Linked DNA regions of Microscilla marina ATCC 23134. The main gene of each other region encodes a partner of the protein of the gene in region 2 in a complex. Links are inferred from orthologs where the notes say so. Each region holds a gene or a part of one and is shown on either strand. Other genes may lie near its edges. The genes, in order: smc, M23134_RS13735 and scpB.

Region 1 (11,655 bases), on a different replicon or contig from region 2:
TTACAAAACAGGGCAGGGGCTTTGTTGTAAAAAGACCAGACAGGTTGAATAATATACCACATTTATTTATTGTTGTGAGGTTTCATGATGATTTAAACCCCGAAATAAGCTGCCTAAAACGTGGTACTTTAGAGCTATAATTTGATTGTTTGGCTGCCTTCACCCTATTTTTATCTGGATAGTTACCCAAACTAAGGGGCAACACCTTAATTTTTTACATGTTTTTTTGAATGATCTCAAAGTTTTTAAACTCCTTATGTATACTGTGTTTTTCTAAAAAAACACCCCTAACAACTACTTAACCAACTTCTTTTATATGCCTGACAATAAACTTGTTATATTTTATTTGCCAACTATAGCATTTTTAAGAATAAAGTTCTAAACCTATTATAATGTATACCTGTACTAAACACCTTACATATACCAGCTAATCATTTGTTAAGTACTCAAATTTGCTGCCTCTTTATTGCCCACCTACATTAGTTCCAGAAGTTATTACCAACCTAAAAACTTCTAAAATTAATCACATTAAATAAATATTATTGTTTATGTTAAATCTAAGAAAACAGATGACCTGGCTTTTTTTATTGCTGGGATTATCTATCACGTCTGCCGTGTCTGTTCAAGGTCAACAACGTTATGACAAACGTACAACTCAACAGCTTAATAGGCTTAGCCAAACTTTCTCCCAAGAATACCAACGAGAAAGGAAGATAGTTTACCAAAAAGCCAAACGGCTAAATATACCTATTAGGCTTGTATCTAATGGTCGTTTTATGGAGCTACAAGGGTTTTCTCAATTTGGTACACCTATATACAATATTACCACCAATGACATTGCTACGCAATCTATTTCTACAGATAGACTACATAACGAATTAGAATTAACTGGAGCTGGCTTAACCCTGGGAATCTGGGATGGTGGTGCAGTAAAAGTAACCCACCAAGAGTTTGCAGTGAATGGCCTTAGCCGAGTAACTCAAGAAGATGGCGGAGTAGGTAATCTGATAGGGCGTTCACACGCAACCCATGTGGCAGGCACTCTGGTGGCCTCTGGAGTACAGCCCAGAGCGAAAGGAGTAGCTCCTATGGCACGCTTAAATGCTTATGACTGGACCAACGATCTGGCAGAAATGACAGCTGAAGCAGCCAGAGGTTTATTGCTATCGAATCATTCCTATGGCTGGGTCCATGGCTGGTCATATAATGGTCGCGAAAGAAGATGGCAATGGTACGGAGCACCACAGATCAGTGAAGTAGAAGATTATAACTTTGGTTTTTATACTGATAAGGCTCAAGCTCTTGATAGGATAGCAGCAGGTGCACCTAACTATTTGATTTGCTGGGCAGCAGGAAATGATCGCAATGAAGGTACACGTAATGTTCAAAGAACAGGTCATATCAATGTTAATGGGAGGTGGGTGTTTTCTCGACAACGCCGCAATGTAGATGGTAATAATGGATACGACTGTATAGGCTCGCAAGGTACAGCTAAAAATGTATTAACTGTGGGGGCAGTAAACGATGTGGCAGGAGGCTATAAAACATCTGCTGACGTAGTACAAACAAGTTTTAGCAGTTGGGGTCCTACCGATGATGGTCGCATCAAGCCTGACCTTGTGGCCAATGGGATGGCAGTATATTCTTCTAATGTAACTGCACGTGATATAAACAATGAATACATTAACAAGAGCGGTACTTCTATGGCTACACCTACCGTAACCGGATCATTGGGATTGTTACAACGCTATTACCACCAACGCAACAACAACACTTATATGCGTTCGGCTACGTTAAAGGCTTTGGCAATTCACACTACAGATGAAGCTGGTCCAGCCAATGGACCAGATTACCAGAATGGTTGGGGATTAATGAACGCCAAAAAGGCTGCTGACGTGATTACCAATCGCAATATATCTGCCTTGATTCAAGAGCAAACTTTGAATAATAACGGACGCTACACTACTAATGTCAATGCTGTAGGAGGCGAACCTTTATCAGCTACAATTGTATGGACTGACGTTCCAGGTACGCCAGTAGCTCCAGCGCTTGATCCAGCTAATCGCATGCTGGTAAACGACTTGGATATTCTCATTACGCACCGAAATGAGGCAGGGGTAGTGACTACTCATCTTCCATGGATACTTGACCCGGCTAATCCAGCAAATGCAGCCACCCGAGGAGATAATAGTCGCGACAATGTAGAAAAAATCTTTATCGCTAATCCAGTAGCAGGTACCTATACTATTACAGTTACTCACAAAGGTGCCTTACACAATAACGCGAACCAAGCTTTTTCTATGATTGTAACAGGGATAAGAGTAGAAGCGATTAGTCAAGCCTGTGGAGTACCTGTGAGAGCTCGAGCAACCAATATAGCTGATACTACAGCCAAGTTAGTTTGGGGTCAGGTAAATGGCGCAGCTTCTTACGATGTACGCTACCATGTACAAGGGTCTGACGTTTGGACTCAAATAAACAGCATAGAGGATACTACAGTTAATTTACCCAGATTGATATCCAACAATACCTATGAATTTCAAGTAAGGAGCCGTTGTGAAGGCGGTATAAGCAATTATGCTGAAACAGTAAGTTTTACCACAACAAGCCTCCCAGAGGGGTATTGTGCTGTTAAAGGGACCACTCCTGATGAATACATCAATCGGGTACAATTTGGAGCTATTGATAATACTTCTGGAAACAATGATGGTTATAAAAAGTTTTCCAGACAAATAACCACCACTTTACGCAAAGGAATTACTACCAGAATTACAATTACTCCTAGCTGGACCAACCGTTCCTATCAAGAGGGCTATCGCGTATGGATAGATTTGAATCGAGATGGAGACTTTAATGATCCAGGTGAAGCACTATTTTCACAAGATCCTACCATCAATACTCCAGTTACGGGAGAAATTACCATTCCAGCAACTGCCGCTACTGGAAAAACGATTATGAGGGTAGCCATGCGTTATAACCAAGTACCCCTTGCCTGTGGTGAATTCCTGTATGGAGAGGTAGAAGATTACGAAGTAAATATTATAGAAGCAGCCAATAACAATGCAGCAGCAGCATCTATCAGACAAGAGGTTCAGCCACTAACGGAAGATATCAGAATATCTCCCAACCCTGCCAGCACTCAAGTAACTGTACAAGTAAAGGCTAACACAAAAGCATCTTTTGTATTGATGAATAGCAATGGAATAGCTTTACAGACAAAATCAGTGGAGGCAAAAGCTAAGAGCAAAAGTATTAGTCATACCTTTGACGTAAGCCAGTACCAACCAGGGATGTACTTGTTGGTAGTTCAGGTGAATGGTAGTCAACAGGTTAAAAGGGTAATTGTGCTTAGGTAAACAGTTAGGTTTAAATAGTTTATAGACCAGTTTTAACTAATGGATAGCTTTCTCAATAGTACATTGCCCACGTTATATAAAGTTTTGCAAGTGAAATCAGTGGGCAAAGTAGAGTAACTATTCATTTACAGATAATTTTTCAAGAAAGGTTTGTACTTGATAATTTGAGTAGTTAAAATAAATTTCAGAGAGAGCCTGTCAACAAAGGAAACTTAGGTTGGCAGGTTCTTTTTTCTTCTAGAATGAGAGGCAAGTAAAATGATTGTATTAGCTTCATTGACCGAGTGATACAGTAGCTTACTTCCTTTGCTACATTGCTCAAAAGCAAGGTCTGATACATAAAACGGCGAAGTATTTTAGGCATTAGTTGAAAGCTATAAGTCGGGCTTACACCAATCATACCCCCCTTAGAAGGCTTACCCCCACTCTGCGAAGCCAAACAAGCTCTAAACGAGTAAAAAGCAAGACAGCTGGAGTGATTTTACTAATCCAACCCACGCAAATCTACCGGTACAACAGTAGAAACCCCTTGCTCGCGCATGGTCACTCCATACATTAGGTCGGTGCTTGCCATCGTGCGCTTGTTGTGGGTAACAATGATAAACTGAGAGTCTTTGGAAAAGGTCTTGATGATTTGGTTAAATTTCTCGGTATTGGCGTCATCCAGTGGGGCGTCTACCTCATCGAAAATACAAAAAGGCGCTGGCTTGAGCAAGTACAACGCAAACAACAACGACGTGGCAGTCAACGTTTTTTCTCCTCCTGACAATTGGTTGATCGTCAGTGGGCGCTTACCTTTAGGCTTGGCAATAATGTCTATTTTTGACTCTAGGGGGTTTTCGGGGTCAGTTAAAATCAAGTCAGCCGTGTCTTCTTCCGAAAACAAAGAACGAAACACCGTCAAAAAGTTAGACCTGATTTTGTCAAATGCCTCCATAAAAGCATTTTTAGCGTATTCTTCGGTTTCGGCAATGGTTTGCAACAACGACTCTTTGGACTTGAGCAAATCTTCTTTTTGCTCTACAATAAAATCGCGTCTTTCTTTAGACTCCTGGTACTGGTCCATTGCCATAGGGTTAATGGTACCAATTTTTTCAAGCTTGCGCTTAATCGTTTCTACCTCAGCCTGTAGCTCTACTTCGCTCAGCTGTTCTCCTTCTTTTTCTTCTTGGGGTTCATCTTCGTCAGTAGCCAACATCAACTGGTCTATATCTACCTGAAACTCTGCCGAAAGGCGTTCGCTTATACTGGTAAGATTAATTTTGGTTTCGTGAATTTTATTCTGCAACTCGTTCAAAATCACACTTAACGACTCTTTGCGACGCTGCAATTCGCGTAACTCTTTGTCTAGGTCATTGACCAACTTGCGAATGTCATAGTATTCTTTTTCGGCAGCTTTTACCTCTTCGCTATAGGGCGCTGTTTTTTCCTGAAGCTCTTCAATCAATGCATCTTGCGACTCCTGGCTGTCTAACAACTGCCCCGCTTCTACCTCTACTTGTACCAACTCCTGACGGTATTTTACCAGACGGTTCTCTAGGGTACTCAAGGTTTGTTGTTTATAACCAATCTCTTGGTCAATGGTGGCAAGTTTGTTTTGTTGTTGATGAAAAGCAATGTTTTGCTGGTTATAACGCGACGACTTAAGTTGCAAGCCCTCGTTTTCGGTAAGCAATTGCTCCTTGAGATTTTCTACCTCATAAGTGAGGTCTTCCAACACCGTTTTTTGATGATTGGTTTGAGGCAATAGTTCCCCTATTTCTTCCTGAAGGAGTGCCACCTTTTCGGTAATTTCTTCTTGAGCCTGCCTGTTTTTCTCTAGCAAGTTGGTCAACTGCTCGCGCTTGGTACGCAGCGAAATCACCATTCCTTCGCTGTGGTTTGTTTCTTTTTGGCTCTCTTTGATGGCGTTTCTAAAAGTTTGGTCTTGCTTGCGCTGCTGCAGGTCATTTTGCTGAAAAGAGAGCTGCGCGCCAATGTCTTCTACTTCTTGCTGCAGCGATTCTATCTCTAAAGCCAGCTTTTCAAGGTTTTTGACTCGCCCAATGCGCTTGCCCTCAAAAGCTCCCACCGACCCACCTGCCGCCGCAGGATGGCGCCTTACTACTTCTCCATTTAACGATACCAGATTTGCATTCAGGGTAACATCATTCAATACCGCAGGCAATGGTTGATCAGTCGTGGGCAAAAGCACCTCGTTCTCTACAATCCATACATTGGCTAATAAGTGCTCAAACAAAGGACGAAAACGGGTGTCAAACTCTGCAATGTCCAAGGCACCCACCGCATTTGTCAAACTGGTGGGCTGTGTTGCTTTTGTAGCTTGGGGCAACAGATGATCAAGTATAAAAAAGTTGGCTTTTCCTTTTTCGCTTTCGCTTAACAACCTGATTGCCTCATAAGCTTCCACCGCATTTTGTACAATGTAATAGTTAAGAAATGGCTCTAGGTAATTTTCTATAGCTACCAGGTACCGAGGGTCATGGGTAGTGATAATGTCAGATAACAAATAAGGCGTATCGTTGGTCCATTGGGCGCTGTTTTTTTTCAAAAACTTCAACGCCTCCGGAAACCCTTCCATGTTGTCAATCAACGACTTGGTAAGCTTGTACTCGTTTTGTTTGGCATCCAGTGCTCGGTTTTTGGCTGATAACTTCACCCGAATACCCTCTACATTTTCTTCCAATGTGCTCACTTCTGCCCGTCGTTGCTCTTCTTTTTGTTGCCAGTTGGCAAGGCGCTGCCTTACTTCTGCCAAATCTTTTTCTATTTGAGTCAACTCCAGTTCATAGCGCTGCAGCTCTTCATTTTGCTGGCTATCGGCATTGGCTACTTTTTCAAGCGCTTGCTTTGCCGATGAAAGTTGACTTTGCTTAATTTCATAATCTTTATTCAGTTGAAAGGCCTCTTGCTCCTTCTGCTTAAAGAAGGCTTCTTTGTTCGTGGCAAGTTGTTGCACTTCAGCAGTTTTTTCTTTTTGCTCATCCAGGCCTTCCTTGTAGTTTTGCAGCTCCATTTCGAGCTCTTGCCACATTTTTTCGGCAGAACCCCGCTGGGCTTCCAACTGTAGCAAACTTTGGTACACTGTATCTTTGTTTTCGGTATCCTGGGCAATCTGGTCTTTGAGCGTGGTTGTTTTTTCGGTGGAGAAACTTAACCTTTCATCTTTCAGTTTTTTCTCGTTTTCGAGGTGGCGCAACTGCCCCAAATGGTTATTAAGCTTTTTTTGTTTTGCCGAATAGTGTTGTTCATATTCGAGTACTTCTTGCTTTTTTTGCTCCAAAGTATGCTCTTTGGTAGCCAAAGCTCGTTGAATTTCGTCTTTTTTGGTCGTCTCGGTTTCCAGTTTGTCATTCAGCAACAAAAAAGCATCTCTTTCTCGCTTGATGCGTGTAGAAGCATACGAAATACTGGCTTTTTTGTATTGTTCTTTGAGCCTAAAAAAACGCTCAGCTTGTTTGGCTTGTCGCTCCAGCGAATTAAGATTTTTCTCTATTTCTGCCAACAAGTCATTTACCCGATGAAGGTCTTTGTCTACCCCGTCCAAACGGCTCAGGGCTTGTTTTTTACGGTTTTTATACTTCGATACCCCTGCTGCTTTTTCAAACAAACTACGACGGGCATTTTCTTTATCGTTGAGTATTTCGTCTACCTTCTTTAGCTCTATAATGGCATAACTATCAGAACCAATTCCAGTATCTAAAAACAAATCCTGAATATCTTTCAAACGACAAGGTACAAAGTTGATCATGTACTCACTGTCGCCACTGCGGTGATAACGGCGGGTAATGGTTACTTGCGAATATTCAGGAGGCAAAATATGTTTGTTGTTGTCAAAGGTAAGCGAAACCTCCGCAGTACGTCCTTGTCCACGGGCACGGGTACCATTAAAAATCACATTGCTCATTTTATCTGAGCGCAGGTTTTTGGTGCGTTGCTCCCCCAATACCCAGCGAATGGCATCTACCACATTAGACTTACCACAACCGTTGGGACCTACGATTCCGGTCACCCCCGTGGTAAAGTCTATATGAACTTTATCGCCAAAACTCTTGAACCCCTTTATTTCCAGTTTTTTTAATAACATTGCTATTATTCCGCCTTGTAAGTGCCTTTTTGCTTTTTTAGAGAACAGCAAATATAAAGATTAATTCGTTTTTTTGATGAGATGTTTTTAAGAGCTTGTTTAAAATTTCTTGTTTGGGGTAATTTTTTTTGGTAAAAATAATTGAAATAAGGCAAAACAAAAACCTGACACACGCATCTGTACCAGGTTTGGAGACATACACAATCAAGTAATGTTTGTCAAATACCTATCGAAGCCAGTGCTTCGGCAATCAAGTCTACTCCCAGAGGGTGTTCAAAACCCAACCTTTGCGCCTCTAAAAAATCTTGCCTGGCTTGCTCCAGGTTGCCTAATTCTTTTTGTGTACTCCCCCTCATATAAAGCATATAAGTCAAATCGGCCTTAGAAAGGTTATCTCGTTGGGTTAACACTTGGTCGTAGTACTGAATGGCTTGCTTGAATTGTCCTTCATCGTACATTTGTTCAGCAGTGTTCATTAATTTGATCATCATTTGCTGATATGCCTGAGCAGTTTGAACGCTATTGTCTTTTTTGTCCATCCTAATTATTATTTTTTATCAAAAATTTAATCACATATTACTGGCAATAGTTTATGGATGAAGTTGAAGAAGATTGGTTAATTATTGAAGTAATGGGTTATATATGGTAGTACTTGTTTGACTCAAAGCGACGGACATTTTTGTATTTTTAATTCAACTTTCAGATAAAAACTCAACCTGTTTCCATCACCTTACTTTACTCCTGCCAGACACCATTTTTAAATAATTGATACCACTGCTCAGTCTCAACATCGCTATACAAGTTCAGTTTTTTAAATACCTCTCTTGCAAACTCAATGGGGGCTATGCCATTAGCAGTTACAATGTTTTGGTCAGCTACCGCCAAAGTATTCAGATAGTTTTTTTCACCCAAATATTGTGGAGCAACTCCCTTGAGGTATTGTAAGTCATTGCTGGTATGCTGCAATCTATCTAAAAATCCTTTTTGCCCCAAATAAGCCGATGCCGCACAAATGGCAGCAATGGTTTTGCCTTGTTCAAAAAGCAGCCTGACTAATTGATCCAGCACGTTGTTCTCCCCCTTTTCCCAGGCAGTGCCCCCGGGCAAAATTAAAAGATCAACCTCGTTTGTATTCATTTGCTCAAGCGCAATATCAGGAACTACCTTCATCCCTCCCATCGAATGTACAGTTTGCCCCTGGGCTGAAAAGTACAAGAGTTCACAGGCTTTGCTTTTATTGATTTCCGGGGTAAGATAGGCAATTTCCCAGTCAGAAAATCCATCAAACAGAAACACGTATGCTCTTTTTTTTACAGGCTGATTCATTTTGTTTTTTTTCTAAAATTATTGCTGTCTATCACCTGCAATATAGTGGAGTTTGGATTAAAAACATAAGCTGGCATTAGCAGTCAAACAATTTGGGTTACATAGAGTTTACCAATCTGCTGATTGATAAGAAATATAAAGCTTTATTTTTTTTGTCAATGGGCTACTCTATTTTTGAAAAAAAGTAATAAAACCTGTATGAAAATAGTTGTATCTCCTGCCAAATCATTGGATTTTGAAACGGCACTGCCCACCCAAAAATACACCCAGGCGGCTTTTTTGGCTCAAGCCAAAAAACTGAACACTGTACTCAAGAAAAAATCGCCGGCTAAGCTCACTGAACTAATGGGCATCAGCGAAAACCTGGCGCAACTCAACTGGCAACGCAACCAAGACTGGGCACTCCCGTTTGCCTCTGAAAACGCCCGTCAAGCCGTGTATGCGTTCAACGGTGATGTGTATACAGGCTTAGACGCATATACTATTCCCGAAGAAAAACTGGCGGCACTAGAAGATAAACTCAGAATACTATCGGGGCTTTATGGCATACTTAAACCATTGGATTTGATGCAGCCCTACAGACTGGAAATGGGTACCAAACTTAAAGTCGGCAGTAAAGCCAACCTGTACGAGTTTTGGAAAAAGTCAATCACCAAACAACTCAACAATGAACTAAGCAAAGGAGAACTATTTGTAAACCTTGCCAGTAATGAATATTTTAAGGCAATAGACAAAAAAGCACTCAAAGTACCTATAGTTACGCCACAGTTTAAAGACTGGAAAAATGATCAACTCAAAACGATTAGCTTTTTTGCCAAAAAAGCCAGAGGAATGATGGTGCGTTACATTGTAGACACAGATGCAGAAACCATCGAAGATTTGAAAGGGTTCAATTACGATGGTTATGGCTTTAGCGAACAACATAGCACCAAATCAAATGAATTGGTTTTTGTGAGGTAATTTTAGCCTGTTTTAAAATACCTCAGGTCAGTACTGCAGGTGAGTTCAGGGTAAAAAACTATTTTTTCACCAGGGCAAATAGTCGCCTTTGCAGTTATTTAAGGTCGCTTTTACTCAAAACTTTGTATTTAAGCTTTCAGATGCAAAGTTTTTTAGAAAACTTGAAAACATTTTTCATCAACCAAAAGTTACCGATTTGTGCTTATCCTAAATGGTGAGTCCCGGTGGTTATCTTGATTATAACTTCCCGGGGCTTATTTTTTGTTAAGCCATGTCTTCTAATCGCTCTTGTATCAACACCTCAAAAGTATCAAGATTGAGCGCACACAACCTGCCTAAATCATTATCCGAAAACTTGCCCCTAGAAGCTCCCCCAAACACACAGCCATTGTCTATGGGCAGCACCAATGCCTTGCTTTTAGCTTTGGACACAATGTCTTCAATGCTATTGGGGGTATGCCCATGTACTATACGTTTGGGTTGGTCTAGCATAGCCAATATTTGCAAATCTGACAATCTGGGCGGAAACTGTCTGATCCAAAGCATTGCCTCCCATTCCTCGAAAGGCTCCTCCTCACCAAAATCAAACCCAGCGTGCACCAAATAAAAACCTTCAGTGTCTATATAATAAGGTAAACCTTTGATAAAGTCGAGGTAACGCAAATTCATCTCGCCCATTTCGTTGAGCAAGTCAGGGGTTTTCTTAAACTTGGTCATTACTACTTTAAGCCGTTCTTTGTCATGCATTTCGTAGTCATTCAGCAAGGTTTGTTCGTGATTGCCCCGCAAGGCATATACTGGGTATCCCTTGGCTTGCAAAGCCATAATAAAATCCATTACTCCGGCACTGGCAGGTCCCCGATCTATATAATCACCCAAAAAAAACAACTGATCTTCGGGTTGCAGTTTGATATGTTGCCACACCAACGCTTCTAGGGTTTGCAAACACCCATGTACATCACTTATAGCAAACCTACGCCCATAAGGTGGCGCAGGTATTTTCAAAAACTTTGGATCTTCCATACAGTTATCACATTATTTTTATACAATATTTTTTCATTCCTCCACAAATTAACCCACAGAGTAGTAAGTTTGTCCCTCTTTAATAACGTGGTCAAGATGAGTTCCCAGATAGACTCAAAACTGGCTGAAACGCTTTTTGTGGGAGTGGTGGTACTCTTGCCAGGAAAAGCAACGAGAAGTAGTGCAGAGAGCTACAAAACAAAGCGCAAACACTACGAAGCTAATTTATTATAAACCAGACAGTTATTACAGAGTATCACTTATATATTACAGGCAATTGATAAGGCATTATGTCAGACATTATCTTACACACAGATCAGCTTAGTAAAACATTTGTCCAAAGTACGGCTGCTGCTGTTCACCAGGTTTCACTACAGGTAACCCAAGGCGAAGTACTGGCGCTGACCGGACCCAGTGGCGCGGGTAAAACTACCCTATTGAGGCTATTGGCAGGTTTGATGTTGCCAGACCAAGGTACAGTCTATTATAAAGATGAGTTGGTCAATGAGTATGCCGAAGAGTTGGTGCCTGGACACCCTGATATACACTTGGTTTTTCAGGATTTTAAGCTTTTTCCCAACCATACTGTTGCCGAGAATATCAATTACCAACTAAGGTATTATGACCAGGCTACCCAACAACAAAGAACAGAAGAGCTTCTCCAGATTTTTCATTTGCAAGCTTTCGCCAAAAAATACCCCAGAGAACTATCGGGTGGTCAACAACAGAGAGTTGCTTTGGCAAAAGCACTGTCTGCCGAACCAGAAATATTACTTTTAGATGAACCTTTTAGCCAAATAGACGGCATTCTAAAACAAGAAATAAAACAAGCACTCAAGCAGTTGGTCAACCGTTACAATACCACCCTTGTTTTTGTCACGCACGATACCCAAGATGCCTTGT
Region 2 (10,284 bases):
TGAACCAGCCCTAAGCCCTCCAGCAAAGTAGGGTGTTGTGCCGCCATTGCCAGCGCCACATAGCCCCCCAACGAATGCCCCAACACAGTGCAGGTATGGACATTTAAACTTTGGAGCAATGCCAGTACCTGCGCCGCCAAGGTGTCCATCGTTACCACAGGGGGCAGCAGATGCGCACTTTGACCAAAACCACCCAAGTCTATATTTACTACCCGATACTGAGCCGTCAACACAGGCACAAGGTGTCGCCACATCGTACGGTTTTCGCAAAATCCATGCAACAACACCACTGTTTTTTGCCCTTTACCCTCGCTGTCATACGCCAGTAACCGATCCATTTAGTCAATATAAGCAGTGGCCTCTATCTCTACCAACAAGTCAGGGTTGATCAAAGCGCTCACTTCTACCATAGAAGTCGCCGGATTAATGGCGCCAAAAAACTCATTGTGTGCTTTGCCTATAGCTTCCCATTGGCTAATGTCGGTGACATACATGCGAGTACGCACCACATCTTTGAGCGTGGCTCCTGCTTGATTGAGCGCATCTTCTATTTTTTCAAGCACAAACCGGGTTTGCCGATAAGCATCGTCAATGCCTACAATACGGTTTTCGTCTTCTACTGCCGTAGTACCCGATACCTCTATCAGGTTGCCTATTTTTACAGCACGCGAATACCCTACTTGCTTTTCCCACATAGTACCAGAAGTAACATTTACTCTTGTCATTGTATTTGAGGTTTTGTTGAAAAAATATGAACCCATCCTGCCGCATACACCTGTGGCTTTACAACCCAGAAGCAAGCCCAGGACGAAATCTGTAGCTATAATTTTAGAACAGTGAGTTACTACTGTTGCTTTGTTCTTCTAGTCGTTGAATTTCTTTTTTTAGCAAAGCATTTTCGCTTTTTTGGCTTAAAATAGTTTCTTCTTTGGCTTTGAGTAATTCTTCGTAAAGTGCAATTTTTTCGTTTTTTAAATCCAGCTCAGATTTTGACAAAACCAATTTTTCCTTTTCGTTACTCTCTATCAACATATCGCCTTCGCCCATTAATAACCAGTAAGCGTTTACATTTTTAAACGTAGTCACAATTTTGTGCAACACCTCAAAACTAGGCTTGCTACCCCTGCCATCGATAATATTATGGATAATGGTAGGGCTTACTTCCAGCTTTACACTGAAAGAATTTTTATTCATGTTGAGCCTCTCAATGAGGTTTTTCAGCCTTTCGGCAAAGTCATTTTGATTAGCCATAACATCAGCATATTTTTTTCTAAAAATTTCAAAAGAGTAAATAAGTCTTTACAAATCAGTATATATCTGTATCATTTATACAAAAATGTAAAAAAAAGCCATTTTTTGAAATAATTTTCTCAACTAATGTATATAAAACTATCTTAAGGCTACTTAGTACGAGGGTAAAACGACTGTCATTCGATGATATGGACGAGCGCATAGTGGATAATTTGGGTAAAAGACAGTTTTTTTAAAACAATTGCTCCTACGCATATTAACAATTGATAGTATATGCGGGCTTGTTTAACGGTAGGAGCAGTGGCAACAAAACACAAATAGTAAATAAAAGCCCCTTACAAAAAATCGCATAAAAAAAGGCACTCTTTGATAAGAGCGCCTTTTTTTCCATGGGTTTGTTCAATCAATACTGTCTGTTGATTGTTTTCAACTTATTTTTCGTCGTTCAATCGTTTTTCTATTTCCTTCATAAAGTTACGTCTTAAAGCAACTTTTCTTTCTATCGACGTGCTTAAATTTTTTATTCGGGCAGAGTAAGTACCATCTTTTTCTTCAATCATTTTCATTATATTCTCTGATGTTTTAAATAATAGCGTATTGCAAAATATTACAATATAATGAGGGCAAAGCTAGATTATTTTTTTGTTAAAATCAACGAGAAATGAAACCTAAAAATGATTACTTCGTAGAGGTATTTTTTAATAACTTTGATTGTTTTATTGAAGGAGTTAGTTGCAATGAAAAAGCCCTGAAAAACAGGATTTTCAGGGCTTAATATTTGGTGATTTATTACTTTGTTAAAATCTTACTTAAAAACTACTTCTGCTATTTCGCGAACAGATTGTGCGATGCCTTTAGCGTCAAAACCACACTCTGTCTGTAGTTCAAGTTGAGAGCCATGTTCTACAATACGGTCAGGAATCCCCAGACGTTTTACTTTGGCAGTGTAGCCGTGTTCTACCATAAACTCTAGTACAGCCGAACCAAAGCCCCCTTGTAAGCAACCATCCTCTACGGTGACTACCTTGTCAAACTTCTGGAAAATCTCGTGCAACATTGCCTCATCCAAGGGCTTTACAAAACGCATATCGTAGTGCCCTATGTTGAGACCTTCTTCGGCCAGAGTTTCGCAAGCCTCAGTAGCATAGTTGCCTATATGCCCTATAGTCAATATAGCGGCGTCACTGCCATCGCGTAGTTTACGCCCTTGACCAATGGTTATTTTCTCTAGGGGAGTTCTCCATTCTGGCATTACCCCTTGACCACGAGGATAACGAATGGTAAAAGCTTTGCCTTCTTCTTTAAACTCATCAAGCGAAGCAGTATACATTAGGTTGCGCAACTCTTGTTCGTTCATAGGCGCCGATACAATCATATTGGGGATCAATCGCATATAAGCTATGTCATACGCCCCGTGGTGAGTAGGTCCATCGGCTCCGGCAAAACCAGCCCGATCTAAACAGAAAATTACGGGTAAGCCTTGAATACATACATCGTGAATGACCTGGTCAAAGGCACGCTGCATAAACGTAGAGTAAATATTGCAAAATACAGTAGATCCCTGAGTAGCCATACCTGCTGACACAGTAACGGCGTGTTGTTCGGCTATGCCCACATCAATGGCACGATCAGGCATGGCTTCCATCATAATGTTAAGCGACGAGCCCGAAGGCATGGCGGGAGTAATGCCCATTATTTTGGGGTTTTCCTGGGCAAGTTCCAGTATTGTGTGTCCAAATACTTGTTGGTATTTGGGAGGTTGTGGAGCGGTAGGCACCGATTTGTGTATTTCTCCAGTCACCTTGTCGAACAAACCGGGCGCGTGCCATTTGGTTTGGTTTTTTTCGGCATGAGCAAACCCTTTTCCTTTCACTGTAACACAATGAAGAAGTTTAGGTCCTGGTATATTTTTTAGGTCATTGAGTACGTGGGTCAAGTGGTTGATGTCGTGACCATCTACCGGACCAAAATAACGCAAATTCAATGACTCAAATAAGTTGCTTTGTTTTAATACTGACCCTTTTACTGCACCCTCTACTTTAGAGGCAAGCTCTTGAAAGCGGCCAAAACGATTGAATTTGCCCAACATTTTCCAAACCTCATCGCGTAGTTTGTTGTAAGTTCTAGAGGTTGTAATATCGGTCAGATAATCTTTGAGTGCTCCTACGTTTGGATCAATAGACATGCAGTTGTCGTTCAAAATAATCAACAAATTGCTGTCTGATACCCCCGCGTGGTTCATTCCTTCAAAAGCAAGTCCCCCAGTCATGGCACCATCTCCAATAATGGCGACGTGTTGACGGTGGTTTTCTCCTTTTTGCTTAGAAGCAAGCGCCATTCCTAAGGCTGCCGATATAGAAGTAGACGAATGTCCTACCCCAAAAGTATCGTATTTGCTCTCTTTGCGCTTAGGAAAACCCGAAAGTCCTCCATATTTGCGGTTGGAGTGAAAGTTTTCGCGTCTTTCTGTCAAAATTTTGTGACCATAAGCCTGATGCCCTACATCCCACACCAACTGGTCGTCTGGCGTGTTAAATACATAATGTAGTGCCACTGTAAGCTCTACTACACCCAAACTTGCTCCAAAATGTCCTCCGTGAATCGAAACAGTATCGATAATAAATTGTCTCAACTCAGTGCATACATCAAATAACTGCTCTGGCGAAAGCTGACGTAAGTCTTCTGGGTTGTTGATCTGCTTTAGTAACTTACCCGGCTCTATTAACATAATAAAATTTTGATTTATGTCGGTTAAACAAAATATGATTAATAACAATCAATGACTATGCAATGTTTTGACACCGATTGTTTTTATTTTTTAGGCCACCATTTTCACTCAAGATCATAGTCTTGCTACAGGTACACAATCTTGGTTTAACTTACCTGTGGTTAATTTAGTTTTGCAAAAATTATGAGTGAATAAACAAATGATATTGTGTATGGTGTTAGTAATATCAAATATGGTTTTGCTACCATACTTACGTCTGAGTGTCAAACTTTGGATTTGCAATATATCTAAAATAAGCTATATTGATGCACAAATGTTTGTTTTATGGTTAATTTTAACCGTTTTTAACTAAGAGCTCGCCTTGAGTGTAAATCTTTATATGAAAAATCAGGGTTTTTGTTTTCTAAGGCATTAGAGGTAAAGTATGGCAAATCCGAACTCGTATTTGGGGGAGGTTTTGTCGCCCAGAAGATAATCTAAGGTGAGTTCCTGTATTAAACTTTCTTTAAAGTGGGTTTTGAGATCAAGTTACCGTTATTTGAAGGACCATTCGATTTGCTGCTTTTCTTTATAGAGCGACAGGAAGTTGATATTTATGATATTCCTATTTCTACAATTACGCAGGATTTTCTGGACTATATGCATCAAATGGAGCAGATGAATATAGAACTTGCCAGTGAGTTTATAGTAGTAGCAGCCACGCTGATGCGTATCAAAGCCAAAATGCTGTTGCCACGCGACGAAGAAAGTGATGAGGATGACGACCCACGCCAAGAGCTGGTGGATTTTCTGCTAGAGTATAAAAAGTATAAGTCGGTGCTCAAAGAGTTTGAAGCCCTGGAAGACCGACAACTCATGCGCGAAAAACGGGGCAACGTGATAGTAGAAATAGAGAGAGTGGCGGGAACGTATGAGGTGGATATAGAAATGCATCGGCTCGACTTGTATAAATTGCTACAGGTATACGAAAAAGCAATGACACGTTATGAGAGCCGTATAGAGCACGTAGTACACAAGGTGGTACCTTATCCTTATACAGTGGCACAGCAAAAAACGATGCTGATAAGTTTGCTTGAGCAAAAGCCCAAACTGGAGTTTAACGAAATTGTACTTTCTTATAAAACCAAGATTGCAGTAATATTCAATTTTTTGGCTATACTCGAATTATTACAAAATGGTTTGGTATCTTTGCACATCGAACCAGGTTACAATAATTTCTGGATTGAGAAAAAAGCCAGTGAACAACAAGTAACAGAGACGATTAGCTCATGAGTGAAATTAGCACAAAAGATAAAAGTAAGGTTCTGAAGAGTCTGAACCCATCTAAAATATTTATACCTATAGCCATTAGTCTTGCCATTACCGGATACCTTTTTTACAAAGATGCAGGGCAAATTCCTTGGGGTAAATTGCAAGAAGCCAGCATCTTATGGATTATACTTGCTGTACTTACGCTTGTAGTACGCGATGCTTTGTATATCTATCGTATTCGTTATATTACCCACAAGAACCTCTCTTGGACAAGCAGTTTTTATTCTATCATGTTATGGGAGTTTTCGTCGGCAGTAAGCCCTTCAGCAGTAGGAGGCACCGCCCTGGCAACCATTGTGCTGATGAAAGAAGGCTTAAGCTTTGGTAAGTCTATGGCGTATGTAATGACTACTGCCATACTCGATAACATGTTTTTTTTGGTGGCAGGTGCCATAGTAATGCTTTTGTACTATTCGGGGATGTATGACCCAGCCAATTTGTTTGTGGCCATTAGTGGAGCTGGTATGACCATGGACTGGGAGTATGTACGCTATATGTTTTTTATAAGTTATGCGCTCATTGGTGGCTATACCTTGTTTATGACGTATGGTTTGTTTATCAACCCACACATTGTCAAGTGGGTATTTGTAAAAGTAACTGGCATCAAGTGGTTGCGTCGTTTTCAGCCAATGGCCGAAAAACAAGGCAACGAAATGGTATTGGCATCTAAAGCCATCCGAGGCACTAACTTTACCTATTGGGCAAGAGCCATAGGTACTACCTGCCTGATCTGGTCGGCACGCTACCTCATTGTTAACTGCCTCATTGCAGCATTTGTAGTGCTTACCCCAGCCATGCATGGCTTTGTATTTTCGCGGCATGTAGTATTGTGGGTAGTATTGCTGGTAGGCATCACCCCAGGGGCTGCTGGGTTTGCCGAGCTTGCCTTCAAGGCATTTTTCCAGCAATTTGCTGGTGCTTTTGTGCTCATTGCGGCACTTATTTGGCGTATTGCCACTTTTTACCCTTACTTATTATTTGGAGCTATTTTCTTGCCTCGCTGGGTCAAAAGGGTGTTTTTTAAAGACAAAGAACCAGAAAGCGACAAGGCTACCGAGCAACCAATCAACAAGAGTGAGTAGGTGTAACTTTTAGATCGCTAACTATGGCAAAAAACAAGAAGAAATTTTATGTAGTGTGGCAAGGGCGCAAAGCAGGAGTGTTTGACAACTGGAAAGATTGCGAAGCACAAGTAAAAGGTTTTGACGGCGCACGTTATAAATCTTTTTTGAGTAAAACCGAAGCCGAAGCTGCTTTTAAACAAAGTAGTGGGGCATTTGTGGGCAAAAAGAACACCACTGCGGCTAAATCGGCCGTAGGTAAGCCCTTGCTGGAAAGCCTTTCGGTAGATGCTGCCTGTAGTGGCAACCCAGGCGAGCTCGAATACCAAGGGGTACATACCCGCACAAAAGAGCTGTTGTTTCACATGGGCCCTTTTCCGTTGGGTACGGTAAATATTGGTGAGTTTTTGGCCATTGTGCACGGCTTGGCTTTGCTCAAAAAACACAATAGCCCGGTGCCTATGTATACCGACTCGAAAACAGCAATGGCTTGGGTGCGCAACAAAAAAATAAAAACGACCCTTGAGCGCACGGCAAAAACCGAAGAACTGTTTCAGCTGGTAGATCGTGCCCTTGTATGGCTAGAGAACAACACTTATACTACCAAAATTATTAAGTGGGAAACCAAGGTTTGGGGCGAAATACCTGCCGATTTTGGGAGGAAGTAGCTGCTAAAGCTTCAAGGTGTAAGCAACAAGTGATTAGCCTAGAGTTGATGGCTCGCAGCGTTAATCAGGGTTTTAGGAACTAAATTCCAAGTGTTAGGTACACCACTTGCTGTGTCAAGCCTTCCCGCAGGGCGACTTGACACTATGAATAAATAGAAGACTTCCCTGTATTAAGATTTTCAAGTCTCCTTCGGAAGGGTTTTAACAACCGACCCCGATTCCAGCACCTGAGGGCGTTTTTCAGTATTCTGAAAAACGAGCGTAGAGGGTTGTTCTGAATGAAGCACTCTTTTGGTTGCTTGTGAAGACACAAGCAACGGCGTAAGAGCAGCGTCAAAACCCATTCAAATGCCTTTTGTAGGGGCAATCCTTTATGGTTGCCCTAGTGTAGTAAATTTCATCGCTTGGTGCCCCTTAGTATTTTGAGAGGTTTTGCTACTCAAGTAAATTTGGAGACTTCCATTCATCCAAGCCTTCTGCGGAAGGCTTTTAACAACCGACCCTGATTCCAGCACCTGAGGGCGTTTTTCAGTATTCCGAAAAACGAGAAGGTTGTTCTGCGATTATTAATGAAGCACTTTTGGTTGCTTGTGAAGACACAAGCAACGGCGTAAGAGCAGCGTCAAAACCCATTCAAATGCCTTTTGTAGAGGCAATCCTTTATGGTTGCCCTAGTGTAGTAAATTTCATCGCTTGGTGCCCCTTAGTATTTTGAGAGGTTTTGCTACTCAAGTAAATTTGGAGACTTCCATTCATCCAAGCCTTCTGCGGAAGGCTTTTAACAACCGACCCTGATTCCAGCACCTGAGGGCGTTTTTCAGTATTCTGAAAAACGAGCGTAGAGGGTTGTTCTGAATGAAGCACTCTTTTGGTTGCTTGTGAAGACACAAGCAACGGCGTAAGAGCAGCGTCAAAACCCATTCAAATGCCTTTTGTAGGGGCAATCCTTTATGGTTGCCCTAGTGTAGTAAATTTCATCGCTTGGTGCCCCTTAGTATTTTGAGAGGTTTTGCTACCCAAGTAAGTTTGGAGACTTCCATTCATCCAAGCCTTCTGCGGAAGGCTTTTAACAACCGACCCTGATTCCAGCACCTGAGGGCATTTTTCAGTATTCTGAAAAACGAGCGTAGAGGGTTGTTCTGAATGAAGCACTGTCTTTTGGTTGCTTGTGAAGACACAAGCAACGGCGTAAGACACCCTATAAAAATAAGTAGTTTATGAATTTGTTAGTTTGTCTATGTAGGGGGTAGCCAGAGACTAAAAACTTTGTCCCGTCGCCTCTATAATAGCTTAAGTATTTGAGGTTGGTCACTCAACATTGACCCTTCATTGCCTATAACCTATTTCTTCTTCTTCTCTAATTTGTGTATTCTTCCCTCTAATAACCTGTTTTGAGCTTCACACTGTTGTTGAGCCATTTTAGCTTTTTGGGCGGCTATCAATGCCTCTTGCCTTGCTCTTTCGGCTATTTGTAGTCGTTTTAGGGCGTTTAGCTCGGCAGCCTTAGCCAGCTCAGCCATTTTTTTTGCCCTTAGCGTTTGTTTTTCTGCTATTTCGCGCGCTTTGTCTGCTTCGGCTTTTTGTTTAGCCAATTGTTTTTGGTTGCAGCTGCCCAGCATTGCCAGCGCAAACATGCTTGATAAGATTAGTTTTTTCATTGGTAATAAATTAAGCCACTACCCTACAGTGAGGGTGTTTATCTTTAAATTTTTCTACTGCCTTGAATGGTATATTTTTACAATAAGGCATGTTGATCATTTTTAGTTGTTGCAAGTTTGCCAGTGCCTCTAAACTTGTAACAGGAGTACCCCAAAAAAATATTTTTTGCAAACCCTTCAGTTCCTGTAAAGGACTCAAGTCAGAAGTAGGAGTTACCCCGCACTTAAGCACCTCTAGTTTTTGCAACTTTTTAAGTGGAACCAGCGAGTCTATATCGGTAAACGAAAAGTTGATTTGCTTGAGCCTGGTCAGGTTTTTTATGGGCGACAAACTCTTAACACGAGTGTTTACCATCCACAAAAACTGAAGTTGGGTAAGGAACTGCAAAGGAGTGAGGTCTTTGACAAGGGTATCAGAGCAAAGCAACATTTGTAGTTCGTGCAGGGTGCTTACTGGTGCCAGGTCTGACACAAGGGTACGCGAGCAGTCGAGGCTACGTAGTTTGGGCAGGGTCATTAATGGCGACAGCGAGGTAATTTTGGTATTATGGCAAAGCAGCGTTTTGAGGTGAGGCAATGCTGTAAGCGGTGCCAATGAGGTAATCTTGCTGTTGTGGCAGATAATCTCTTCGAGCGATACTAATACACGGAAAAATTTGCCGTTGATACGGACTTTGGCAGGGTCAAACTCTTCTTTGAAAAACACACGATAGATTTTTTCAGGAGCGTAATAATAGTTTTCGCGCGAGGCGGCCAAACCTATAATTTTGCTCTCCGATAACCTTGTTTTAAATATGTAATTAATCAAAAAAACCTTTTGCCACTCCTGATCCAAATCATCCCACCATTGTTGTATTTTTTCAAAATCTAGTTCTTGGGTTGTCATTTTTGTTACTATATGGGGTGGTTGCCTACTGCATAATGTCTGGAGTATGTTGTTAAATATGTTTTGTGTAAATTACAAATGTAATAAAAATCCTTTGATACGATCTTTTTAAGTCTAACTATTATCTTTTAAAGAAGCAAGCAACGTTTGCCAGTTGCCTTGGTGGGTAGGGTTTTGTAAGTGCTGCTTAAGTTGAGCCATGTACTCATCGCGGGGTATTTCTTCGGCACCAAGGCTCTCTAAATGTTGGGTATATACCTGGCAATCAATCAATTTTATACCTAATAGCTGAAGCTTTTGAACCATTGTAATAAAACCAGCTTTTGAGGCATTACTTGCCTTGCTAAACATAGATTCGCCGAAAAAACAATGCCCCAGCGATACTCCATACAGTCCACCTACCAGTTGCCCTTGTTGCCATACCTCTACCGAGTGGGCAAACCCTTGGGCGTGCAACTGGCAATACCCTTCCAGCATATCCTCGGTGATCCAGGTGCCTTGTTGTCCTGTACGTTTTATTTGTTGGCAGGCAATCATTACTTCTTTAAACCTTTGGTCAAATGTTACCTCAAACAGCCCTTTTCTCAGTACTTGTCGCATGCTTTTAGACACCCTGAGTTGGGTGGGGTATAGCACAAAACGGGGGTCAGGTGCCCACCACATAATAGTAGGGTCTTCTTCACTATACCAGGGAAAAATTCCTGACTGATAAGCCAGCAGT
Region 3 (10,542 bases), on a different replicon or contig from region 2:
AAGACATGCATGCCCTGTTGTTCTATATAGCCAATGTAAACCGAGGTGATAAGCCCTACATTTCTTTAGATAAATTGCCCAGGATAAAAGATTAAACCTGTGGCATTATTCACGCAAAAGGTTGTTTACTTATTCAACCTTCTTATAATAATGAACTCAGTTTTTCCGCTTAAATACCTGTTGTTGGGGGTAAAGTGGAATATTTGATAAGTTATGATGCAAACTTACAGGGTGGCTTGTTCAACCTTGGTAGTATTTATACCACTGGTTTTTATGCATCAATTTGCTTTATTTTATACGTAAATCTATACCACTCCAAAGCTTGCTGGTACACAAGTGCATCATTGGGGAAGCATTACCTTTTTGTTACTTTTTGAAAGCTTTACTGATGTTTGTCATGGGGTTGCTATAGGCTTGTTTTTATATGAGTGTGAATATTTGTACCGCTTTTAAAGTACTTTATATGTGTAACTTAGACTTAGCCATCGAAGCCAATTTAAAAAAACTTCAACAACAGTTAGCTGCCTTGATTCAGTTTTATGAGCAAGATTTAGATTACCAACAAATGGTTTATGAGTTTTGGAATGCTAAAGATATCTTGGGGCATCTTACTTTTTGGCATGAAAGCTTTGCCCGAAATATTGCAGACTTGGGTGAGGGTAGAAAACCTAACCCCCTCAAAGGTAAGCTTTCAGAAGTAAACAAGCAAAGTGTCGAGACAACGGCTTCGAGCCCAATAGAAGCTTTGATTGATAGACTCAAAAAAGCACAGACAATCATTGAACAATATATTTATAATACAGCGATTGGCATTATTCCTTACAAGAAAGGTTCAAGAGGGTACTCAAGGCAAGAACATTTGGAAATTGTAGTAGCTCATATCAAAAGGCATTTAAAAGATTTGAATAAAAGGTATTCTTAATTTTGGGGTAAGAAAATAGGAGAACCCCATGTTTGATAAACCCAGCATTGGTTTAGATAAACTAGCCAAGGTAAAAGATTAAACTTATGGTACCATTCACGCAAAAGATTGTCCGCTTATTTAACCTTCTTATAATAACGATCTTGGCTTTATTATGTGCTTTAATCATACTCATATTTAAGGTGCAAACTGAGCCTTTGCCAGGTTGTGCTACACAAGACAAACTAGCAACATATCCTCCCAATTGTATACCTACTCCTACTTTTACAAATAGCGAACAAGCATTGTTTACTCAGGGAAAAGTTTTGTTTAATAACAACTGTGAACCCTGCCATAACCCCGGAGCTGTTGTAATAGTAGGCCCTGGTTTAAAAGGTATACTAGATAGGCGTTCAATAGACTGGCTTGCTTCTTGGGTACAAAACTCGCAAAAAGTAATTGCCAGTGGCGATCTTTATGCGGTAAAACTATATAACAAATATGGTAAAACTACCATGCAAAGTTTTGGTCTCACGACTAGCGAAATCAAAGCAGTTTTATTTTATGTAGGCAACTATGGTAGTAAGGAAGTAGTATGTATAGATTCGTTGTCTACATCGGAAAATACAAGAGATTAAAACTAAATCGTATGATCCCATTTATCGAAAAACTCTCCCAAATTTTTACCCTGATAGCCCTTTCAGTGGCGGGTTTAATAGTGACCTTAGTTAATGTAGATGTAAAAGAAACAGCACCAAGCAGGGGGTGTGGAACGGTGTCAGAGTATAGTTACCAAGATACTGTGCAGCTTTCAGGAACTGTTAGTGTAGGCAAAACCTTGTTTTATAATAACTGTATGCAATGCCATAGTGCTGGCGCTGATGTAATAGTAGGTCCTGGCTTAAAAGGTATACTAGATAGGCGTTCAATAGACTGGCTCATTCCTTGGGTACAAAACTCGCAAAAAGTAATTGCCAGTGGCGATCCTTATGCGATAAAACTGTATAACAAATATGGTAAAACCACCATGCAAAGCTTTGATCTCACAGCTGATGAAATCAAAGCAATTTTTGCGTATGTACAAAGCTACAAGCAAGCAGTCTATTACTTGTCTGAAGTAGTAGTGTGTCAATAGTGGTTAATGAACCGTTTGATCTCACCAAAGAAAAATCTCCAAAAATCTCCAAAATACAATGCTGACATATAACTTTGTGTTGTTAAAATGATCACTTACCAAAAAACGAAAGAAATGAAAGCATACGTTTTTCCGGGACAGGGTGCCCAATTTGTAGGAATGGGAAAAGACCTGTACGAAGGATCAGAAAAAGGGAAAGAATTGTTTGAGAAAGCCAACGAAATATTAGGTTTCCGCATTACTGATATTATGTTTGAAGGAACTGAGGAGGAGCTTAAACAAACCAAAGTTACCCAGCCTGCCATCTTTTTACATTCAGTAATTTTGGCACTTACCTCAGATGATTTTGCCCCCGATATGGTGGCTGGTCACTCTTTGGGAGAGTTTTCAGCTTTGGTAGCCAACAAGACATTAGCTTTCGAGGATGCGCTTAAGCTGGTATCACAGCGTGCTTTGGCTATGCAAAAAGCTTGTGAGGCAAACCCATCTACGATGGCAGCAGTGCTGGGGTTAGAGGATGAGGTGGTAGAAAAAGTGTGCGAAGCTATCAATGAGGTAGTAGTAGCAGCTAACTATAACTGCCCAGGTCAACTGGTGATTTCGGGGAGCAATGCGGGAGTAGAACAAGCCATGGAAAAACTGAAAGAAGCAGGAGCCAAGCGTGTATTGCCTTTGGCAGTAGGGGGAGCGTTCCACTCGCCTTTGATGGAACCCGCTCGTGAAGAATTGGCCAAAGCTATAGAAGAAACCAATTTTAGTGAGCCTATATGCCCTGTATATCAAAATGTAAATGCTGCCCCAGCAAACGATGTGGCAACCATTAAGGCTAATTTGATTGCTCAACTAACGTCACCAGTTCGTTGGACTCAAACCGTGAAAAATATGATTATCGATGGTGCTACTTCTTTCACCGAAGTAGGTCCAGGCAAAGTACTGCAAGGTTTGGTAAAAAAGGTAGAGCGTAAAATGGAAGTGGCACAACTATAATTTATCAGAAAAAATACAAAAAATGGGCAGTCGATAAGTATCAACTGCCCATTTTTATTGTCTTTTATTTGCCCAATGATGGGCAAGTAGTTAAGCAAAATACTTCAAGCGAATTACTTCTTTTTCGCTCAGGTATCTCCAATCACCACGGTCAATATTTTTCTTGTTCAAACCTGCATACATGGTACGGTCAAGTTTGACTACTTCATAGTCCAAGTGGTTAAAAATACGGCGTACAATGCGATTTCGTCCAATGTGAATTTCTACACCAACCAATGTTCTTTCAGGGTTGAGTATCGCTATTTCATCTACAGCAGCGTAGCCATCTTCCAGAATTACCCCTTCAGCAATTGAGTCCAAGTCTTCATCTTTCAATGGTTTATCCAGTTCTACCTGATATACCTTCTTAACATCGTGTGAAGGGTGTGATAACTTTTTAGCTACTTCACCATCATTGGTAAACAGCAGTAAACCAGTTGTGTTACGGTCTAGACGTCCTACAGGATAGATTCGCTCATCACAAGAGTTTTTAATCAAATCCATCACGGTCTTTCTATCTTGCGGGTCATTGGTGGTAGTAATAAAGTCTTTAGGTTTATTGAGCAATACATACACAAACTTTTCACGCTTCAATAACCGCTTGCCATACTTTACAGTGTCAGTAGGGCTTACCTGAAATCCCATTTCGGTAATTACCTTGCCGTTTACACTGATCATTCCCATCTCTATGAGCTTGTCTGCTTCACGGCGAGAACAAACTCCTGAGTTAGAAATAAATCGGTTGAGGCGCATTTTTTCTGGTTCATTATGTCTTTGAGTACGTTCTTTGCCACGGTTACCTTCACGGTCTTGGTGTTTATTCGCCTTACTTCCAGGTTTTTGCAGGTCATAATTAGGAGGGCCAGACTGTTTTCTGTCCGAATTGCGTTTTTGGAAAGGTTGTTTAAACTTGTTGGGTCTTCGGTGGTCTTTTGGCCCATTTTTTCTATCAGCACCATTATCTCTATCTCTGTCTCGGTTTCTACTATCTTTATTATTAAACTTAGCGTCTTTATTGAATTTAGGCTTTCGGGAAGTATTGTTTGATTTGAATTTAGGGTTGGGGTTATCTTCTTGGTTTCTGTTTCTTCGGTTATCTGGTTTTCTGTCCCTTTTATCTTTTTTGCTAAAAAAAACCTTCTTTTTATCTATATTTTTGTGTTTAGACTGACCATTGCTGTTTTTTCCTGAGGTATTTCTTACCTCATCGTTTCTTTTCTTATTCATTGTTTATGCAATCTATGTATATGTTAAAATTATATATTGAAAATGTTGAAAGCCCTTGCTGAAATCCTGATTTATGTGTGTTTTTTGAATCAACCTTTAATTAAAAAACACGGGCTACTCAACGGGCAGCTTTGGCTTACGAGCCTTCTGCCGGAATATTCTCATTGGCTTGTGGAGCTTTACTTTCATCCACCTTCAAGTCTTTGGGTAATGGTAAATCACTCAGGCTATTGATGCCAAAATATTCCATAAACTTTTTGCTTGTTCCATAAAGAATGGGGCGACCTGCGGTCTCTGCTTTTCCTTTGATTGCGACCAGTTCTTTTTCTAAAAGTTTCTGAATGGTATAGTCGCAACTCACTCCTCTTATTTGTTCTAACTGCCCCTTGGTAATAGGTTGTTTGTATGCAATGATTGCCAGTGTTTCTAATGCTGCTTTTGATAATCTTTTTTTTGAGTTTTGTTTTAATAAAACAGCAATACTTGGTTGAAACTCAGGTTTAGTTAAGAATTGGTAACCCTCTGACATTTGACAAATTTGAAAAGCAAAGTTACCATCTTCATATTTTTCAGTAAGTACTTCAATCGTCTGCAATACCTCCTCTTCGGGTATTACAGTATCAAACAGTTCTGAAAGGCAACTTTGCAATTCATCTATACTAATAGGTTCAGAGGCACAAAAAATAAGTGCCTCTACGTGATTTTGTAAAAGTCTCAATTATTTTTGTCTTGATAATTTAGCCTCAATAGAGTGCTGAGTATGAGGTACTGCTCTCAACCTTGCTTTTTGAATAAGTTTCCCTGTATCTATACATACGCCATAAGTACCATTTTTAATTCTAATGGCAGCACGTTCGAGCTGTTGAATAAACTTTTGTAAGCGGGCAGCCATCTGATTGAGGTTTTCTCGCTCAGCGGTTCCAGCGCCATCTTCCAGCAGTTTTGAGTTGCCAATAGTATTGTCTATTCCTTCATCATTTCTTTTGCTCAAAGATTCTTTGATATAATCAAGTTCTTTTCTTGCCTCAGTTAATTTTTTCTGGATTAATTCATCAAATTCACGTAGTTCCTCCTCAGAGTATCTCGTCTTTTCCTCCTTGTTTTCCATATATTTTAGGTTTATGTATATATTGATATATTGGTATAAAATTTAACGTTAAAAGGTTTCGTAAGTTATAATTTATGTTGGGTAAACAGTAGAAACAAACCAGATAAATATTCAAAAAAGGTGTTGTAAATGCTTAAAAGCACATTGTTTCCTACGCAAATATTATAAGTTTTACAAAAGTACGCAGAAACCAAATAAAAGAAAAAATATTTTTTATCCACAAAGTACTACTTAACAATTATTTAGTATTAAATACGGGGTAGGTTGTTGGGTGTTTTTGCCATTCAGCCACTTTAGGTTTGAGTACTCCTGAAGGGTTCTTATGGGCTTTGGAGCGCATTATTTTGGGAAACAAATATAGATTCTATAAATTTGTTCAGTATATGATTACATATATAAACTAACTTCTTTTACACACGTAAACCTAAGATGCAAATAAAAACAATAAACGAAGAGCAATTTCATATCATTGAAATTTATGGCGATGTAGACGCATCATCTTCCATTACCTTAGACAAATCCATAGAAGAAGCAATAACTAATGGCAAAAAGAATATTTTGGTAGATTGTGCCAACCTCAATTATATATCATCTGCCGGTTTGGGAGTGTTTATGTCTCACATAGAAGAGTTCAAAGAAAAAGAAATATTCTTTACACTTTTTGGGCTTAGTTCAAAAGTTAAAAATGTATTTGAGATATTAGGTTTAGATCAGTTATTGCAAATAGTTGACTCTAAACAAGAGGCTAAAGATATAAAATAGACTATATGTAAAACCGATGTTGTTGTTCTTTAAGTAATCCTACAAAAATAATCTATTTCTGGTGCATAACTTCTGATTGGGGGACTTCTTCAAAAAACCGAGGCTACAGCTGCGCTGTGCCGAGCTCTGCGAAGCTAATAATTCCATAGCTAAAGGTTAAGCAAATATTTTGCATTGTTCACTCACGAGGTGTTTTGTTCTCCTGAAGCACTTTATTTTACAGATTCTTAAGCAAACACTCTGGTGTTGTTAATTGTTGCATTTTCATAACCCTTGGTAAAATGGTTCATTACTATAAAGTAAATTGTGTAAGAGATAATTTACGGCTTATAAGAGAGTTTGTCACAGTAGTACTGCGCAATTTATCTTTGTCAGAAATAGAGGTGAATCAATTAGTATTGGCTGTTGATGAAATTTGTTCCAACCTTATTATTTACTCACATAACTGTAATCCTGATTATTTTTTAGAGATTAATATAGAAGATCAAGCAGGTAAAATCTTGTTTGAGATTATAGATCAGGATGCTAATTTTTTTGATATTTCAGAATACCAAGAACCCAAAATTTCAAATATTATCAAAGAAAGGCGTAAAGGTGGGGTAGGGCTTATGTTAGTAAATCGAATTATGGATACAGTAGAAGTGTCAGTAGAAGACCACCAAAATATATGGCGCATGACCAAAAAAATAGCCAAGAAATAACTTAATTACTCCATCAAACCATTCTTTTCGCTTTTATTTTCACCAAGTTTTGCCCTTCATTTTGTTTCAAAACTTAACTTTGACACTCTATTCAATTGTTAAACTATTTATTACCTGTTGGTTTCGAGTCTTTTTTCGCAAAAAATCCGTAAAATTGTGATGATTTTTGCCAACATACCAAAAGCTAATATTTCATTATGTTTAAAAATAGTGTTTGTACCAAAGCAGGATTGTATGTTTTAGGTTTGTGTGTAGCTTTGGTGAGCTGTACAACTACAAAGAAAACAACAAGTAGTAAGTCGAAAGTAATTGCCACCCTGGGAGCTAATCCTATTTATCTATCCGATTTTAAATATACCTACGAGAAAAGCCTCAAAAACAAGGACAGTGCTTATACACGCAGTAGTGTATCCAGTTATCTTGACTTATATATTAAGTTTAAACTTAAAATTTTGGCAGCTCAAAAAAAAGGGATAGATACTACCGATGCTTTTAACAATGAACTGAGTACCTATAAAGAGCAACTTGCCAAGCCTTACCTTACTGATAAAGCCAAAGTAGAGGAGTTGGTAAGAGAAGCCTATGATCGTTTAAAAGAAGAGGTAAGAGTCTCTCATATTTTGGTAAAAGTAGATAAGGAAGCCGAGCCACAAGATACCGTCGTTGCTTACAACAAAATTTTGGAGTTGCGTAAAACCGTGCTCAATGGCAAAAGCTTTGAACAAGTAGCAAGCACTCACTCACAAAGCCCCTCTGCCAAACAAGGTGGTAATATAGGTTATTTTACTGCATTACAGATGGTCTACCCATTTGAGAATGCTTCTTATCAAACACAGGTGGGGTCTATTTCAGATTTATTGCGTACCAAATTTGGTTACCATTTTCTAAAAGTAACCGACAGGCGTAAAGCCAGTGGCAAGATCCAAACTGCCCATATTATGATTATGCAACCTGCCAAAGCCAATGCTAAAGACTCTATTGAGGCCAAGCGTAAAATTGATAAAATTTATGAAAGACTCAAAGCCGGAGAAGACTGGGACAAATTGTGTCGTCAATTTTCTGAAGATCAACCTTCTAAGAACAAAGGAGGTGTGCTGCCAGAGTTTGGGGTGGGTGAGGCAATTCCTGAGTTTGAGCAAGCTTCTTTTCAATTAAAGGAAGTAGGCGATTTTTCAAAGCCTGTGTATACTCCATACAGTGGTTGGCATATCATCAAATTGATGAAAAAGCGGACCTTGGATACATTTACCGAAGTGGAGCCATTTATCAGGCAAAAAGTTGCCAAAGACTCTCGCCTTAAGGTAACTCATCGGTCATTTATCGCCAAACTAAAAAAAATCAACAACTTTAGGTTGAACCCTAAAGTCGCTAACAAGGCTATAGCTAAGGCTGGTACTACATTACTCAAGGGTGTTTGGAAGTATAGTCCTACCCACAATGGTTTGAAAGAAGGGCTTATATCGTTTGAAGATAAAGTATTGAAAATTAAGAAAACCTATACTGTCAAAGATTTTTTTGACTATGTAGTGTTAAAACAGGTTCCTAAAAGTAATATTGCGACCCCTACACATTATATGCGTTTGTTACTGGACAACTATGTAGATTATAGTGCACTGGATTTTGAGCGTAATAACTTGAATGCAAAATACAAGGATTACCGAATGTTAGTAAAAGAGTATAAAGAGGGAATGATGTTGTTTCAGATGATGAACGACAAAGTGTGGAACAAGGCTATTATGGATACTGCTGGGGCAAGAAAGTTTTTTGAAGCAAATCGTGAAAAATATCGTTGGGGTAAGCGAGCTAATGCTACCATATACAGCGTAGCCAATGCTCAGATAATGACTCAATTAAAAACGCGTTTGGTTCAACCCAGTTATCTTGTGAGTAAAGTAAAAGTAAATAATGTATATTTTGACAAAGAGCAAAAAGTGTTAGATCAAAATGCTCAGCGTACCTTGTTGTCAGTGGCAAATCTCCTGAAGAAAAACCGTCATTATAAGCTGGAACTTTCGGGTCATATTGACCCAGCTGAACCGGTTGGTTTATCATCTCAACGTTTGCAAAATACTTTGGACTTTTTACTGAGACAGCGAATCGGTGTTGACCGTATTACTACTAAAGATTATAAAAACTCGAAGCCGGTGTCTATCAAAGACCGACGACGAAACCGAAGAATTGAATTTGCTTTTTATTCATCTCAAAAGAAAGATTTAGTCAATGAATTAAATCTTACCAACCCGTTAAATGTAAAAGTTAACCAAGGGGTATACGAAAAAGGCGAAAACGATTTTGTAGATAAAATTGCCTGGGAGAAAGGGAAAACAGAGTTACAAGATAAAGATCGCTTGGTACTAGTAGTCATTGAGGATGTGTTACAACCTCGTTTGAAAACTTATAAAGAAACTCGCGGAAAGGTTATTGCTAATTATCAAACTTACCTTGAAAAAGAATGGCTGGAGAGTCTCAAGAAAGAATACCCAGTGCAGGTAAATCAAGAAGTGATAGATCAATTGGTAAGTAAAAAATAAGAGGAATGAAAACAATATTTTGGGACTTGGTTTGTAGTGTCAATAGTAGGAGCGTATTCCTTTTCTTGTTGACCTCGGTTTGCTTATCTGCATGTAGCCTTTGGCAGGGCGATAGTGGTGCTGGAAGTGGGAAAACTGGGAAGTCAAAAAAAATTGCTCAAGTGGGGGCCTCTATACTATATGCTGACGACCTTCAGGGGGTGATACACCCTGGAATGCTTGCTAAGGACAGCGCCAGGCTAGCGAGAGAATATATTGATGCTTGGGTTAAACGTGAAGTAGTGTTAGAGGAAGCCCGTAATCAGAAAAAAATAGACAAAGACGAAATAAAACAAAAGGTAAAAAAATTTAAAGATAACTTGTTGAGGTATGTGCTTGAAGAGCGACATGTAAATAATAACCTTGATACTTTAGTGAAAGATAGTGAGGTGAAGGCTTATTATGAAGCCAATAAAGGGAACTTTGTACTCAAACAGCATATTATCAAAGGTATACTAATTAAAATTCCTTTGGCGAGCACTGGCAGGGATTCTTCGTCAAGTTTAAAAGTAGGTAAACTACTAATGAGTACAAATGCCAATCGAAAAAAAACTCTTAGAGATTTTTGTGTAAAATCAGCTGAGTTTTATCATATAGAAGATAGTACTTGGGTAGGGTTTGATGACCTTATCAATAATACACCATTTAATGGAGTAAATGATAAAGCCGCCTTACTAAAGCAAAGTAAGTTTCAGTATTCACGCAAACAAGATAAAAAGTATGTGTATTATCTTAAAGTGCGTGATTTTAAATTAGTCAATCAAGAGACTCCTTATGAGTTTGCCAAACCACACATTGTTGAATTAATTTTGCAGAAAAGAAAGGTTGAGTTGATTCAAAAAATGGAAGAAGACATCCTTAAAAAGGCACGAAAGTCTAAAAAAATTAAAATTTATTAAATGCAGCAAAATATCATGCAAAAGTTGATTTTTAAATCGTACATAAAAGTCTTGTTACTATGCCTTGCCATAGGTTTCTCTTCTATGAGTATGGCACAGGGTGGTGGACAGCTTGTCGATAAAATTATAGCGAAAGTAAATAATAACATTATACTAGAGTCAGATTTACAGCAAAGGTATCTTGAGATCATTTCCCAAAGTCAGACAACAGCC

The links.
Region 1: the proteins of M23134_RS13735 (region 2) and smc are in contact, whole or in part, in a crystal structure (PDB 3ZGX), measured with the Bacillus subtilis proteins. The link is inferred for Microscilla marina ATCC 23134 from one-to-one orthologs.
Region 3: M23134_RS13735 (region 2) and scpB share a complex: the UniProt entries of both Bacillus subtilis proteins name them as parts of the cohesin-like complex. The link is inferred for Microscilla marina ATCC 23134 from one-to-one orthologs.

What each region holds. Positions count from the first base shown.
Region 1 is NZ_AAWS01000003.1:185,050-196,704, reverse strand. What follows is about bases 3,641-7,744. They hold smc (chromosome segregation protein SMC), read right to left. Parts: upstream 7,444-7,744; coding sequence 3,841-7,443; downstream 3,641-3,840. Other genes in these bases: M23134_RS03395 (hypothetical protein), read right to left, coding at 7,662-7,744. Also shown: M23134_RS37475 (S8 family serine peptidase), read left to right, coding at 549-3,356; more of M23134_RS03395, read right to left, coding at 7,745-7,982; M23134_RS03390 (type 1 glutamine amidotransferase family protein), read right to left, coding at 8,179-8,769; peroxide stress protein YaaA, read left to right, coding at 8,968-9,729; M23134_RS03380 (metallophosphoesterase family protein), read right to left, coding at 9,994-10,752; M23134_RS03375 (ABC transporter ATP-binding protein), read left to right, coding at 11,043-11,655. UniProt on the Bacillus subtilis protein: Required for chromosome condensation and partitioning.
Region 2 is NZ_AAWS01000013.1:52,899-63,182, forward strand. The notes cover bases 3,638-6,370. They hold M23134_RS13735 (segregation and condensation protein A), read left to right. Parts: upstream 3,638-4,489; coding sequence 4,490-5,251; downstream 5,252-6,370. Other genes in these bases: dxs (1-deoxy-D-xylulose-5-phosphate synthase), read right to left, coding at 3,638-3,979; M23134_RS13740 (lysylphosphatidylglycerol synthase transmembrane domain-containing protein), read left to right, coding at 5,248-6,370. Also shown: M23134_RS13715 (alpha/beta fold hydrolase), read right to left, coding at 1-338; M23134_RS13720 (RidA family protein), read right to left, coding at 339-725; M23134_RS13725 (helix-turn-helix domain-containing protein), read right to left, coding at 829-1,251; M23134_RS42490 (hypothetical protein), read right to left, coding at 1,683-1,817; more of dxs, read right to left, coding at 2,057-3,637; more of M23134_RS13740, read left to right, coding at 6,371-6,372; M23134_RS13745 (ribonuclease H1 domain-containing protein), read left to right, coding at 6,396-7,019; M23134_RS38080 (hypothetical protein), read right to left, coding at 8,360-8,677; M23134_RS13760 (leucine-rich repeat domain-containing protein), read right to left, coding at 8,688-9,563; aat (leucyl/phenylalanyl-tRNA--protein transferase), read right to left, coding at 9,678-10,284. UniProt on the Bacillus subtilis protein: Participates in chromosomal partition during cell division. May act via the formation of a condensin-like complex containing Smc and ScpB that pull DNA away from mid-cell into both cell halves.
Region 3 is NZ_AAWS01000009.1:49,908-60,449, forward strand. What follows is about bases 3,217-6,207. They hold scpB (SMC-Scp complex subunit ScpB), read right to left. Parts: upstream 5,008-6,207; coding sequence 4,426-5,007; downstream 3,217-4,425. Other genes in these bases: M23134_RS09645 (pseudouridine synthase), read right to left, coding at 3,217-4,289; M23134_RS09655 (TraR/DksA family transcriptional regulator), read right to left, coding at 5,008-5,397; M23134_RS09660 (STAS domain-containing protein), read left to right, coding at 5,827-6,159. In the rest of the region: M23134_RS37800 (c-type cytochrome), read left to right, coding at 1-95; M23134_RS09625 (hypothetical protein), read left to right, coding at 464-922; M23134_RS40470 (c-type cytochrome), read left to right, coding at 1,009-1,539; M23134_RS40475 (c-type cytochrome), read left to right, coding at 1,551-2,036; fabD (ACP S-malonyltransferase), read left to right, coding at 2,151-3,023; more of M23134_RS09645, read right to left, coding at 3,114-3,216; M23134_RS09665 (ATP-binding protein), read left to right, coding at 6,441-6,860; M23134_RS09670 (peptidylprolyl isomerase), read left to right, coding at 7,058-9,391; M23134_RS09675 (hypothetical protein), read left to right, coding at 9,397-10,329; M23134_RS09680 (peptidylprolyl isomerase), read left to right, coding at 10,345-10,542. UniProt on the Bacillus subtilis protein: Participates in chromosomal partition during cell division. May act via the formation of a condensin-like complex containing Smc and ScpA that pull DNA away from mid-cell into both cell halves.